2 regions of the Brevibacillus sp. NRS-1366 genome follow, and region 2 is predicted to be linked to the other one. Evidence: riboswitches for the same ligand, from Rfam matches in the RefSeq annotation. Region 2 holds a riboswitch; the other holds the start of a gene.
What was found. Region 2 has a riboswitch for glycine ahead of ACIFQN_RS01325 (amino acid permease). Riboswitches for the same ligand answer to the same signal wherever they lie in the genome.
Positions count from the first base shown of each region.

Region 1: it holds a riboswitch for glycine, as region 2 does, so the genes downstream of both, ACIFQN_RS22665 (nitrilase-related carbon-nitrogen hydrolase) here and ACIFQN_RS01325 (amino acid permease) in region 2, are expected to answer to the same signal.

Region 1 covers NZ_JBITPN010000025.1:116,212-123,803, reverse strand. Annotated here, with positions in the region: gene ACIFQN_RS22690 (M24 family metallopeptidase) at 1-345, shown strand, start outside; gene ACIFQN_RS22685 (purine-cytosine permease family protein) at 951-2,357, shown strand; gene ACIFQN_RS22680 (MFS transporter) at 2,421-3,680, shown strand; gene ACIFQN_RS22675 (DMT family transporter) at 3,875-4,780, shown strand; gene ACIFQN_RS22670 (VOC family protein) at 5,049-5,471, shown strand; glycine riboswitch at 5,960-6,077, shown strand; glycine riboswitch at 6,081-6,160, shown strand; gene ACIFQN_RS22665 (nitrilase-related carbon-nitrogen hydrolase) at 6,641-7,549, shown strand.
Region 2 covers NZ_JBITPN010000002.1:123,547-131,138, reverse strand. Annotated here, with positions in the region: gene ACIFQN_RS01340 (C45 family autoproteolytic acyltransferase/hydolase) at 1-897, opposite strand, end outside; gene ACIFQN_RS01335 (hypothetical protein) at 920-1,408, opposite strand; partial or broken gene ACIFQN_RS01330 (adenine deaminase C-terminal domain-containing protein) at 1,463-1,630, shown strand; glycine riboswitch at 1,829-1,928, shown strand; glycine riboswitch at 1,931-1,989, shown strand; gene ACIFQN_RS01325 (amino acid permease) at 2,256-3,641, shown strand; gene ACIFQN_RS01320 (DMT family transporter) at 3,869-4,741, shown strand; gene ACIFQN_RS01315 (hypothetical protein) at 4,745-5,620, opposite strand; gene ACIFQN_RS01310 (substrate-binding domain-containing protein) at 5,598-6,776, opposite strand; gene ACIFQN_RS01305 (5'-nucleotidase C-terminal domain-containing protein) at 6,928-7,592, shown strand, end outside.

The DNA of each region.
Region 1 (7,592 bases), on a different contig from region 2:
GTTGAAGCCCTTCATGCAGCGGAAGCAGCCCTTAAACCTGGTCGACCGATTGGCGAAGTATTTGATGCACACGCTCGTGTTCTGGATGCTGCTGGTCATCGTGAACACCGTTTGAATGCGACTGGCTACAGTCTGGGGACCGCTTTCGCTCCAAAATGGATAGATTGGCCCATGCTTTACCATGGGAACCCAGTGGTAGCAGTTCCGGGCATGGTGTTCTTTATTCACATTATTATATTCGATGATAAGAATGGTCTAGCGATGACATTGGGTCGCACTTCATTGGTCACCGCAACCGGGGCAGAGCCGCTTTCATCAGCGTCGCTCGACCTAATTCAGAAATAGATTCTGGAAACGTTGACTTGATGAACATCAAGCTTGGAGTTCGTTATTCAAAAAGACTTGAACCAAATGCCGAAAGAAGTGATTGGAGATTTCCGTAATAAGCAAAGCGAATCCACGGCGAAATGCTTCCTGTTGTTGAGGCACGCTTTGCCAATATGAAAGGTCGTTCCAGAAGCTATCATGGGACAAGTACTCCCGATTCATTGGGTGGAGAGATGTTTGAAAAAAGTTTGGCATGTCTGGCTCAATAGGAGGCTTGTTCCATTTCGGTAGTGCAACGGGACAAGCAGCAATTATTTCTCGCAAAATCATCTTAACTCCAACTTGCTGCTCCATCGTGGAATACAGTTTCGGAACTTATCGACGGTACCGGCAGAGACATTAAAAAAGACGTCCTAAATGACCTTCTCACTCCTGGCAACTAACAGCTTAAGCTGTTCATTGACAAGCGTTTTCGTTTAGATGAAGCCTGTACAGCCCATAAAAGGATGGAACAGCGGGATCAAATGGTAAAATTCAATTGATTCTAGAATCGTACAGATTGCACATGACTAACAACTCGGTGTAAACGCTATTGAAACGACTTCGTCAGGAGGGAAAGTAGAATGAAGGTTGAGAGGCGTAGTATTGAATACATCCCGGTGGAAGAACGCCATGGGAAGGCCCGTGATTTGTTTCCCATCTGGTTTGGTGCAAATATGCATATTACCACTTTAGTAACAGGGGCCATAACGGTTAGTCTAGGACTTAACTTATTTTGGAGTGTAGTTGCCATTATTATCGGTACCCTCTTAGGTGCGATATTCATGGCATCACATTCTGCGCAAGGCCCCCAACTAGGAATTCCCCAAATGATCCAAAGTCGTGCTCAGTTCGGTGTCATTGGTGCGATAATTCCATTGTTCATTTGCATGTTCATCTATATGGGGTTTTTTGCTAGTAGTGGTGTGCTTGGAGCCCAAACTTTAAGTCATGCATTTTCGATCGACCAGACTTGGAGTATCATCATTCTGAATACTTTTTGTTTCGTAATTACCCTGTTTGGACATGATTTGATCCACAAGATGCAGAAGCTGCTATCATGGACTTCAGTGATTGTTTTTTTCATCGCTTCCTATCTCGTATTGAATTTGCCCTTGCCAGCAGGTAGTTGGTCATCAAGCCACTTTGATTTATCAACGTTTTTATTAGCTGTCAGTATCGTTGCAACCTGGCAATTGTCTTATGCTCCATATGTTGCCGACTATTCACGATATCTTCCCATCACTACTCCACCTTCCCAAACATTTTGGTACAGTTACGCTGGCACAATTGTCGGTACAATTTGGATGATGGTCTTAGGGGTATTATTGACCACAGCGATCCCTAATTACCTAGACAATTCTGGAGGAAATCTAGCTGAATTATTTGGCGGATATGCACTGATTATGTATATGATCATTATCTTTGGGCAACTAGCCATCAATGTCTTTAATCTGTATGGTGCTTTCATGTCCACGGTTACGACATTCGAGCCATTTATTAAGTTCCAGGTTACCCCGAAAGTTCGAATGGGGATCATCTTTTTTATCACAGCGTTAGGTACGGTTTTATGCATAGGAGGACAAGGGAATTTCCTATCGTTTTTCATTAACTTTATCTTTTTTATCAGTTATTTCTTAATTCCCTGGACTTCCATTAATCTTGTCGATTATTATTTACTGCGCCACGGCGAGTATAGTGTTAAAGATATTTTTGACATAAACGGCAGCTACGGAAAAGTTAATTGGATCGCCACCTTCGCCTTTATCATCTCCATTTTGGCTGAAATCCCTTTTATCAACACTACTTATTATGTAGGAGTTTTCGCAAAGGCTTTCAACGGAGCGGACATCGCATGGGTTGTTGGATTGGTTTTACCCGCTGTCATGTATTACTTTCCGATGAAGCGTAAAATGAAAGCGTTTGAGAACGAAGGGGAAGATTGTAAGTCTGTGAATGAGTACACGGTTTATAGTTCCGATATCGATTGACTTAATTTTCTGAAAAACACAGCAAATACCAAGAAGATTTAATTGGGGAGGGAGTATGGATAGATGAATAACAAATGGTATAAAGGGGTCACCAAAGATCAATGGCGCACGTTTTCTGCCGCTTATCTTGGCTGGATGCTGGATATTATGGATTTGATGCTATACTCAATGGTCATCGTCTATATTATTCAAGACATTGGACTGACAAAATCAGTTGCGGGAATGATTGCTTCTGCTACTCTCTTTGCTTCCGCATTTGGCGGTGTTATCTTTGGCTTCATTGCGGACAGATGGGGCCGCGCCAAATCGATGTTTATTAGTATTCTCGTCTATTCGATCGCCACGTTTTTCTGCGGTTTTTCTGAGACAGCAACACAGTTAATGATACTTAGAATTCTTGTTGGTATCGGGATTGGTGGAGAGTGGGCGACAGGTGCGACATTGATTATGGAGACGTGGCCACCCCAAAAGCGGAATATAGCGATGGCTTTTGTACAAAGCGCATTTGCTGTCGGCTATGCTGTAGCAGCCTTGATCACGTCTTTCGTCGTCCCTGAATTTGGGTGGCGTGGAGTTTTCTTTGTCGGTGTGTTCCCAGCTTTGATCGGTCTTTGGATTCGAAAACACACACCAGAGCCAGATGTCTGGAAAGAGCAAGAAAAGCGATTATCTTTTAGGGAAACGATGGGCACGATCATTACAAGCCACGGCAAATCTGCCTTAATCTGCGTACTCTTTGGTTCATTTTCTCTACTTGGTTTTTTTGGACTAGCAACATGGCTTCCTGCCTACTTGTCTTCGCCAGTCAGTGAGGGTGGGCAGGGCATGGATATCGTGAAAACATCGAATTGGATTATTGTCTCTCAATTAGGTGCATTTTTTGGGTATATCGGATTTGGCTTTATCGCTAACAAGATCGGTCGAAAAACCTCGTTCATACTTTTCCTTTCCATTTCGGCGCTATCGGTGCCAGTCTACCTCTTAATCAAGGAGGCAACCATTTTACTGTTTTTTGGTGCCTTTGTATCATTTTTTGTGAATGGATTTTATGCGGGATTCGGTCCGTTCTTTTCTTCCCTTTTCCCTACTTCTATCCGCGGAACAGCATTGGGGACAGTGTATAATGTTGCTCGAGGAGTCAGTGCGTTTGCTCCGTTTATCATCGGTCAGGCGGCTATGTCTAGGGGGCTGGGGACAGCATTAATGGTAACATCAGGTTTTTACGTCTTGGCAATCCTCATCTTGGTATTGTTTGTAAAAGAGTCTGTCTCGGGAAAAACGGATATGCACGCCGATTATAACATCGCGAGTACTAGTAAATGAAACCGCTGAAGATCTTTCGTGAAACAGTAATCTACTCTGTTTACTTTATCGGATAAAATAGTGACGCTCTTGGCGAAGGCCTGTGATCATACAGAGCTTTCGCTTTTCTTTTCTTTTATTGAGATCGATCCAGATCATTTGAGAAGTCGCATGAGTGGGGAGAAAAGGTCAGCAGAATTACGAAGTGCAAGGAGATGAATACAAGGGGGGAACTTTCGCGGATCAAAATGTTTTCATTGATCAGTTTTCTTGTTTTGGTTTGGGGGCTGTCCTGGCCCATATACAAGATTGCGCTTAGTTATACGCCACCGATTCTTTTTGCTGGGTTGCGCACTATTCTTGGGGGATTGGGAATGCTGATTTTGCTACTTCCAAGGTGTAGGCGGATTCGTTTCAAAGAAAACTGGCCTGTCTATCTCATTTCTTCATTTTTTAATATCATCCTGTTTTTCGGACTACAGACGATGGGGTTAACTTACTTGCCAAGCGGTTTATTTTCGGTTATTGTCTATCTCCAACCCATACTCGTGGGGATTTTTGCCTGGCTTTGGCTCAGGGAATCGATATCAGTCATAAAAATAGTTGGTCTTATCCTCGGGTTTTTAGGGGTCGCCATAGTCAGTGTAGAAGGAATGTCCGGTCAAATTTCTGTCATTGGGATTTCTTTCGCACTTTCTACGGCAATTAGTTGGGCAATTGGCACCGTCTATCTAAAAAAAGTAGAGAGGAAAGTGGACTTGTTATGGAGCGTTGCGATGCAATGCATCATTGGAGGAACCATATTGATTTGCCTCGGTTTGGTTATTGAGGATTGGACTGCTATCGTTTGGAATAGCACATATGTATCTTGTCTTCTGTATGGAGCTATTATTGGAGTGCCCGCGGGTTCCATTGCTTATTTTAAACTTATTAGCTTAGGGGAGGCTAGTCGTGCAGCAGTATACACATTTATTGTGCCGCTGATATCGGTAGCTGTCGGAGTAGCATTTTTGCATGAGTCATTTAGTACTTATTTAGTAGCTGGACTGTTTTTGATCATGCTCGCTATTTATTTGGTAAATCGAAAGCAGACCAATCTATCCAGTCTGGAAGATGAGTAACCTAGTTCAAAAGAGGATCGTAGCATAAGTCTTGGATTCACCAACTCGTTGGGACAAGTTGTCAACCTGAACGAACTGAAATGGCATCCTTAGAAACATCATCCTTACAGTAATCGGAGGGAGAGGTAGAGACTTACTGAGTGAAAAGGGTGCTCATTAGATAACTATACAATTGGAGTCATTATGACAAGCATAAAGGTCATGGAATAATATGTTACTATATGGATTGAGCGTATTCGAAAGCCCTAAATCTGGAGGAGTTGCGAAAATGATTCAATCAATAGTCCATATCGCTCTAGTTGTAAAAGATTATGATGAGGCGATAGAGTTTTATACAAAGAAACTAAATTTTACCTTAGTTGAAGATACATACCAGCCCGAACAAGATAAACGGTGGGTAGTTGTCTCTCCCCCTGGTTCAGTCGGCACCACAATATTACTCTCTAGAGCATCCAAACCTGAACAAGAGCCATTTATCGGTAACCAGTCTGGCGGTAGAGTTTTTCTATTTTTGAACACTGATGATTTTTGGAGAGATTATAATGAAATGATCGCAAGAGGAATAGAATTTGTGAGAGAGCCACAAGATCAATCGTACGGGATGGTTGCGGTATTTAAGGATCTATATGGAAACCTATGGGATTTGCTAGAACTTAAAGAAGATCATCCACTTTCCAAACGAGTAAAGTAATCTATCAGCGATATCGCTTGTAGTTTTTAGATTTCGGGTCATATGCTTATAAAGCATAGTAATATTCCGTAGGTACTAAGCTTTGCGTAATCAAGACCAAGAAACGGCAACCGGCTAATTCATCGGTTGTCGTTTCTTTAGCAAGCACGCGGTGCTGTTCGACTACAAGTCGTCCATTTCAATTGGATGGTTAAAATAACTCGTTGATTGGATGGTGTTTTTTCATCAGGTTACTTTTATCATAGTGATAGAAATTAATAAATTTGCAGGACAGAAGGAATCGTAATTATTCAGAAATATTTAAAGATTTGGGTATAAGTAAAGAGATCTCTCCCGTAACGACCATCTGCAGATTCAGCTGCCGTAGTCAATGAAAGCAAGGCCGCGGGGAAGATATAGTATTGATTTTTGGTTCAGAATTTTCGAACTTATTTGTTTCGCGCATACACAAGGTGTGTAATACATGAATTACGCAAATTGATAAGCGAATGACGATGGCAGGGAGAGACCCGAGCGAAAGACAAGGACCACCGGGCACCGAAGGAGCAAGTCGACGGCCAGCCAGCCGAAGACAAATCTCTCAGGTAAAAGAACCGCCATCCGACGCGACTCTGGAGAGAGCGAACAGCCACCAAAGGGGTAAGGACGGTCGAATAGAGCGTTTAAACTCTCAGGTACCCAGGACAGAGAATACGGCGATTAGCCGGCTCTCTGTCCTTTTTTGCGCATCCAAAAAACATACGGAGGTGTCACTTCCCGACGTCCATGCGGTTGTAGAAGAAGATGAAAAAATTGGACAAGCATCGCTCTTCTTTAGGGAGTAAAGGTAATTTATGCATTCAAAGAGGGTGTTGACGATGAGCGAAAAAATGGGGGATTGCGATATGTGGAGGAGCATGAAAGAGCTGAGACAAAAATTATTTGGAAGCGCTCTATCAATGAAAGATGCGGCGAGATCACCGCCGAGATAAGCAAATGGTTAGTGGTGTTGGGCTTGTACAAATTTTATCTGGCGCTAACCTAGATCGGATAGCTGTATTTAGGGAGGTGATGAACACGAAAGCGAATTCATTATAAAGGAAAGGAGGACTTAATAGCACAAAATTTGTTTTTTCATTCGTTCATTTTCTTATATTCTTTTAACCATTATAAAAAAGGGGAGAATCAAAATGGAAATGAAAAAGAAAATTGCATTGGGTCAACTTAGCGCACTACCTTCTATGAGCGATAATTTAAAAAAAGCCGCTGCTCAAATTGATGAAGCAGCCGAAAAAGGTGCAAAATTAATCCTATTCCCGGAAATCGGATTTGAGCTGTTTTTCCCTAAACATCCGCATGACGTTTCAAAATTTCAATCATCCGAATCCATTCCAGGACCTATATCAGAGTTTCTGTGCCAAAAAGCAAAAGAAAAGAATATTGTCATTGTGGCGAGTTATATGGAAGAAGGCTTTCTTGGCGAGTACTATGACAGCGCAGTTTGCATTGATGCAGACGGCACATTGCTCGGAACCACAAGGATGGTTCATACCTTTGAAAACAAAGGTTTTAATGAAAAGTTTTATTATGGTCCTGGAAATACAATCTACCCAGTCTATGAAACAGCAGCGGGAAATATAGGAATTGCCATTTGTTATGATGCCTGGTTCCCCGAAGTTACGCGTTCTTTAGCATTGCGTGGCGCTGATTTGATTCTGGTACCTACAGTGGAAATGTATATTGATGGTTTGCCGCCAACAGATCACATAGGTGGAACCATTTTTGAAGCTCTTTGCACCATGCAAAAAGCCAACGCCATACATAATGGCGTTTGGGTAGCATTTTGCAATCGGGTCGGCATAGAAGATGATATGCACTATATGGGATCCAGTCTGGTTATTGATCCATGGGGACACATCCAAGAAATGGCCAATGCAGAAACCGATGAGGTACTCATTGCCGAGATTGACTTGGAACAAAACAGAAAAGTACGCCAAATTTGGCCGATGCTCAGAGACCGCAGAGTGGATACGTATGAACTATTGATGACGAGTTTTGGCAGTAAGCCTTATTACCATCCAACCAAGGTAAGAATTTAAGAGAAGCTATTTTTTAATCTAACGTAATGTAACCAGAGGTCAT
Region 2 (7,592 bases):
GTTCTGCATCGCCTGCGCATCCAACTGGCCATGGTGGCCCTCCAGCAGGCTGCGCATACGAGCATAGCGTGTCTGCGAATTGTCCAGATGAGCTCCTGTCAGTCTCTCCTCTGCCATAAGCTCCTGACCGATGTAGTGGTTGGAATGCGCCAACAGCCCATGAGACGGCTCGATGAGCATATCGCGAGTCGGTGTTGTTTCCAAATCAGCTGCGTTCCCTTTTTTATCCAGCATGATCAAATTGCGAGAAGATGCGCGGTGAACACTGCGTACCAGGGCAATCGCTTCCGGGACTGTCTCTTTGGTCAATGCCAATCTAGAGAGAAGATAACGCGGAAACCCGACTCTCCACCCGTCGCACGTGAGAAAATTAGCAAAAACACCAAGTCCGTGCTTATTGATGCCGATGTACGAAATCTGGCCTGCCGGAGTGAGCATCAGACATGTGTGACCATTGTCGGGTACAAATTCAGCGACAATCCCGATTTCAGAGTAAAAATTCGGCAGATCAGCATTTTGTCCAATCAGGGGTGTACCATCTGCTGTCGCTTCCGTCTGAATCGCGAAGGTCGTGCATTCGTCATTGGAATCAAATTCGTTGTAAAGCTCTGCCCGGAGTTGAAGCAAGTAAGCCTCTCCAAGGGTGAGGCCAGTGCTCTCCGAGAGTCCTTGGATTTCTTCATCAAAGTAGGGGGCGTATTTCATTACGTATTCCCTGTAATGCAGGGCTGCCTCTTCCAATGCCCCTATGGACGGGATCTTCACCTTGGATTCCAGACGTGCCAATGCATAATCACGATGCTTTCGTATCAAGTCCGCGCAAGCCTCGCCATACTGTCTGCCGATTTCACGATGGGTGCCTTCAAACCGATAAAACGGAAAGGTTTTTTGATTCATGCTTATACTCCTCCTTGGGCTTTCATCGACCATTATCTTTTGATTTTGCTAGAACGTGGGTAAAGAAATCTTTTACTTCTGCTAGAACCTTGCCCCCATCGTGAGCAACGCCAGGAACTACATCATAGCGAACACGAATGCCTTCCCGTTCAAAATTGTCTCTCAGGGCGCCGAGTCGCGCAAGCCGTGTCTGACCATACGCATCCGTCCCTTCCATCCAATGGGCGGAGGCTTTATTGTTGATCTCCCATGTTTCGTTGTCTTCGCTGCCAATGACCATCTGCACAAAAACGCGCCGCATCTCCTCAAGAGACAGCTTTTTGCCAAACACTTCCTCCAAATCTTTCGTCCCCACATAAAACGGTTTGGATGAATCCAGATAAGTAATGATGCCAGGCGCGCCAATCGAAACTCCCAAAAGACGCTCGGGGTGCAAATAGTAGAAGCGATGGGCAAAATGGCCGCCCCCGGAAAAACCGAAAAGCAGGAATCGCTCTTTTTTGATGCGCACCTTTTCGGAAAGCTGATCGATCATCGAAAGTAAAATGTGATCAAAGCGTATGTCATGGAGATTAGCCGCGCGCTCGCTCAGGCAGGCTGCACGATGAATTACGCCTTCATGACGTTGTCACTGCTCGCCCTGGTCGTCATCCCTACGCTACATATTTCCGATACGGGATTGATTCGGATCTCCGATGAGGGCTTTGAACAGGTCTCGCTTTTTGTAGAATAAGGATGGATTGTTATAGGGAACGTTTAGGCAGCAAAGACTTTTGTCTATGCTGCTTTTTCTTTTCGTTTAGCTGTAAGTTTAAATAGATAATGAATCATTTTTCGAATAGTTATTTAATTCACAATTTTTAATTGACAAGCTCCTTGCGAGAAATTAATATGTAAGAGACGCATATGAACTCCATAACTGCATAAGCGGATGAATATTGCGGGAGAGACTAAACACATCGTTTAGCACCGAAGGAGCAAACCCTGATCATTAGGGCAAATCTCTCAGGTAAAAGGACCGCAATAGGACGCATCTCTGGAGAGAGCCACTGGCCACCAAAGGAGTTATACTCTCAGGTAAAAGGACAGAGAAAAATAGGAGCATCCCTATTTTTCAATGCCTTTTTTTATTGGCGAAAAATAGGAACCATAAAATCAGAAAGGAGGGAATTCAGCGTAGATTGAACAAAATGTTTATTATTTTCAAAAATGTAAGCGTTTTTACCAATAAAAAACGGACGGTAAAATAACTTTTATTGGAAATTTAATTTGCAATTATTTGATTTATATTTATTATTAACATATATCAAATCAATGAAATTGCAAAGTGTTTAGAAAAGTTGAAAGTGGGGGATCATATGCAAGACCAAAAACTAGATAGAGGTCTAAAAAACAGGCACGTCCAATTAATCGCGATTGGCGGAGCCATCGGAACGGGGTTATTCCTCGGTGCGGGAAAATCGATCCATTTAGCAGGACCCTCTATTCTATTTGCATACTTGATTACAGGCGTCATTTGCTTCTTAATCATGCGCTCACTTGGAGAACTACTCTTAAGCAATCTAAACTATCATACTTTTGTAGACTTTGTCAGAGATTATTTAGGCAATATGGCGGCATTTATTACCGGATGGACTTACTGGTTTTGCTGGATTTCCATCGCCATGGCCGACCTGACGGCAGTTGGTCTCTACACGCAGTATTGGCTCCCTGGAGTACCGCAGTGGATGCCTGGATTAATTGCGCTTGTCATTTTGCTCATTATGAATCTAGCAACCGTAAAGCTTTTTGGCGAAATGGAATTCTGGTTCGCTTTAGTTAAAGTCATCGCCATTCTAGCATTGATCGTGATCGGTGTTTTCATGATTATAAAAGGCTTTTCCACGAATTCAGGCGCATCGAGCTTCTCGAATCTCTGGAACCACGGCGGCATGTTCCCGAATGGAATAAATGGATTCCTACTTTCATTCCAGATGGTCGTGTTTGCTTTTGTTGGTATCGAACTTGTAGGACTTACAGCAGGTGAAACTGAAAACCCAGAAAAAGTTATTCCGAAAGCAATCAACAACATCCCGATTCGAATCTTAATTTTCTACATTGGCGCACTGATCGTCATTATGGGCATTTATCCGTGGAACGCCATCAATCCAATGGAAAGCCCTTTCGTTCAAGTCTTCGTCGCAGTTGGTATCGCTGCAGCGGCTGGTATCGTCAATTTTGTCGTCCTGACCTCGGCAGCTTCGGCCTGTAACAGCGCCATCTTCAGTACAAGCCGGATGGTATACTCACTTGCCAAAGACAAGAATGCACCTGAGTCCTTTACAAAGCTTACCTCAGGGAAAGTACCATCCAACGCCTTGTTCTTTTCAACGGTCGTCATTCTCATTGCTGTTATTTTGAACTATGTCATGCCCGAAGGAGTATTTACACTGATCACAAGCGTCTCAACAGTCTGCTTCCTCTTTATTTGGGGAATTACGGTGATCAGCCATTTGAAATATCGCAAAACAAGACCAGATCTGGCGAAAGCGAGCAAGTTTAAATTACCGCTCTATCCCTTCTCCAATTACTTGATCCTTCTCTTCCTGGTGTTCATTCTGGTCGTGCTTGCTCTTGCAGATGATACTCGTGTTGCCTTGTTTATCACTCCGGTTTGGTTCCTTCTCTTGGTTGTGATTTACAAGCTGCGAAAGCCGGCCCCGGCCTCAAATCAAGTGGAGCAACGAAATTTAGCAGAAAATTAAAAGGCAACGTACAAGCCATCCTGTTTTCACTGATAGAAGTGAGAGCGGGGTGGTTTTTTATTTCCTCGTTCCAGCCCCAGTTGCATCTGTACCGATACAGATGCCCTTTTTCTTGATTGAAGCCTCCCCCCACTCGCTTTACTATGATGGCAAGGCGCCAGATAAAAGCATTCCATATATGTCCCGGACATCTGTTATAAAAATATTTCAAGTGAGGACTTTTGATCATGAATCAGATAAATGTTTTGCTTTTGCTCGGGATCGGGATCATTTGGGGGTCGCAATTTTTCTTTGTCGACCTCGTGATCACCTCGATTACACCGATTACGTTAGCTGCTTACAAAGCTTTACTTGGCACCCTCACACTTGCCCTTTTGCATTTGTTTGGCGGAAACAAAGAAAAGGTCCCCACAACCCTGAAAGGATGGAAATTGTTTATCTGGATTGGGATCCTCGAGGCAGTTGTCCCTTTCATCCTGATTGGGTGGGGACAGCAGTATATCAATAGCAGCACTGCTTCTATTTTGCTCGGCACCGGGCCGATTTTCACACTGATTTTTATGAAACTAGCGGCACCGCATGAAAAGCTGCCATTCAAAAAATGGTTGGGCATTATCATCGGATTTGGAGGCTTGTGCCTGCTGTTTGCCCCTACCCTGTCTTCCCTTTCTTTTGTGGGAAACATCATGGGTTATGTGGCTCTCATCGGGGCATCTATGAGCTTTGCGATTTCGCTGATTCTCATCAAGCAGCTTCCACCCGTTTCTTCCATTCTAGCGATGCGTAATGTTTTATTCGTTGCGACTATCTTATTGCTGCCGCTCGCTTTTCTATTTGAAGACCCCTTTCAAATACGCCCCAGCTGGATGCAGGTCGTATACGTGGTCATCTTGGGCGTGTTTCAAGCAGGTATCGTTTACATGCTCTACAATACGCTGATTAGACGGACAAACGCCGCTTTTGCATCGCTCACGAATTATTTGGTCCCCCTGTTCGGGATTTTATTAGGAACACTCGTACTAGATGATCAGGTAACCTGGAATGCCATCGCTGCGCTTATCATTATTTTCCTGTCACTTGCTATCAGTGAAAAAAGCTGAGCACTACCATTCTCGCGCAGAAGCGAGATTGATCTCAAATGTCTCCAAAAAAATATGCAGCAAATAGTCCGCCTCTTCTTTGCCGCCGCAATACTCTGGGGATATGGCAACCGTAATAGCATCCCACTGGCAAAGGCCCCGCAGGGCTAGCAAGGAAGCACGAATTTCCTCAAGCGGCTGCAGAGTGGGCGTCGTATCCCGAGACATGTTGAAATAATCGAGGTCGATATCTAAAATTTTGGTCTGCTGGGGGCTCCATTTGTTCGGATCCACTTCTCTTAGAAAAGAGTCCATATCCATAAACCGCTGATGCGTGTACGTACATCCTGCAGGCAGTTTGTCGATGATATTTTGACAATTCTGGTTGCGTTTATGTACCGCATCATAGCGGAGCATTGAAAGCGACAAGACCTCGTCATCCTGATGAGAGACAAACAAGGTCTTTCCGATCGTATTTCTTGCCACACCTGCCCAAATAAAATTGTCGATCTGCATGCAATCCGGCGGGCACACTTGGCCGCTCGCATAATCGTGCCCCTGGGCTACCGCCATGATTTGCTCCACACTCTTTGCCTCTAGCAAGCCCGGTACAAACACTCCATCCGGTGTATCGTCCAAATGAGCGTCCACATGCACCAGCAATGACTGCGGCTGCAGGTTTCCTTTCAGCCTCTCCATCTCCCATGCCGCAAACGCCCAATTGTGCTGCCGCATGATATACATTCGCTGCTCTGGAAAAAAGACTTTCCAATCAAAATGCTCAAACCACTCCAAGCTGCCACCCTCCGATGCCTTCTCTTTTCTATCTTTCCCATTGTAGTTCAAGCAGACTGGCTTCAACCACTCCCATGCCCGCTTATTTCGTTTTCGCAGCGGCAACAGGCGTATACCCTGTCTCCTCCACAAGGGATTGCCCTTGCCCTGACAAAATCCATTCGATCAATCGCGATACATTCGGGTTGGTGCTGCCCGCTGTGACAGCGTAAAATTCTGCTGCTAAAGGATACTCTTTGTTCACGATTGTGCTTTTGTCAGGCATAACCCCGTCTACCTCCAGCAGTCGGATATTCCCATTTTTCACCATCTCGGTAGCAAAGAACAAGAACGAATACCCGATCGCATTGTTGTAATTTTTGTAGTTGGACGTTCTTTCGATAATGCCTCCCATCCCGCTCACCACGTCGTCTTGAGGGGGTGTCATGAGTTCTTGGCCTGCCATGACCTTTTGGAGCATGGTCTGGCTTCCGCTGTTTTCGGGACGTTGAAAGGCGCGAATTTGTTCATTCTGGCCGCCTACCTCCTGCCAATTCGTAATCTGCCCGGAATAAATCTTTTGGATTTGCTCTGTTGACAGTCCTTTCACCGGATTGGCAGCATTCACAAAAAACACGAAGGCCTCCCGTCCGATGGGCGTCAGCTTCAGCTCCACACCCTGTCTTTTAGCGTCGTTTAGCTGCTGCTTTGATGGGGCGGCGACGAAAATGATGTCAGCCTTACCCTCTATCAGATTTTCATAAGCTCTGGGAGTCGTATTCCCCATCACTTCTCCCTCGTATTGGTCGTATTGCTTTTTGGGGTAAACAGCTTGGGCAAACGAGGCATACAATGGATATAGTGCGGTCGCACCGTCTAATCTGGGCAGATCGGAATCCAGCTTGAGAGTGGAAGGCTGGTCTAGTTTTACTGCTTTTGTATTTTCACCAAAGGGTCGGTACTCCTCTAAATCAAAGTCTTGCTCACTAACCGTCGGGATACTGTTTACATAGGCTTCCTTGATCTCAAAGCCAATAACAGCCAAGGTAGCGAGAATAAAAAATACAGCCAGGGAACGATTCAAAATACGCGCAATCGTCGGCGCGAATATACGCAGAACCGTAAAAACGACCAGTACCCCGGTGACCACGATCGTGAGTGGCGTATAAAACTTCGTTCCGGTAGAAAATAACGAAAAAACTAGCACCGCGAAGCCCACAAACGCCAGAAGAACAAATGCAATTATACATCCTATGATTTTTCCTATCAGATTTTCATTCATCGGTATCCTCCTGAAAATATCAGATCGACTACATTTTTTTCACGAAAGTGGTAAATCTTTCGTTATGTTTCTCTTTATATATGTCCATTGTTTCTTCCTTTTCTTTATAATGGAAATGATGCACAAATCTAATTCCATTAGGAGGAACTTCATGAGGCAAGGAAAACACATCAGTCTGCTCTTATCCTTTTTGCTCTTGTTTTCAACGCTGTTTGCCAGTGCAGCTGCCGCCCAAACCTATACGGTGAAAAAAGGGGACAACCTGTGGCGAATTTCGAGAAACCACAAAACGACAGTCACAGCCATGCAAAAGCTCAATCAACTGCCCAATGTAAACTACTTACGCATTGGCCAAACCTTGCAGCTACCGGACAGTGCAGCTTCTTCTGCTCCTGTAGCGAAGCCGGCACCTGTTGCCTCGCCAGCAAGCTCGAAGCCAGTAGCACCCGTTGCCGCTGCACCTAAACCATCGGCACCAGCGACTCCTGCAGTACCAGCACCTGTAACACCTGCGACACCAATACCTGTGGCCCCGACCACCCCAGCTCCAACCGTAACAAATGAGGCAGATACAACCACGATCACCATCCTGGGAACATCGGATGTTCACGGCAACCTTTATGGATACGTGTATGAGGATGGTAAAGAAACGACAAACAGCGGCTTGGCTCGAGTCTCTACCTATGTAAATGAAGTGAAGCAATCATCTCCACATGTGCTGCTCGTAGACAACGGAGATACTTACCAGGGTAATATTTTGACAGATGATATTTACAGAAAAAAACCTGAGGTAATTCACCCTGTATCGGCAGCCAT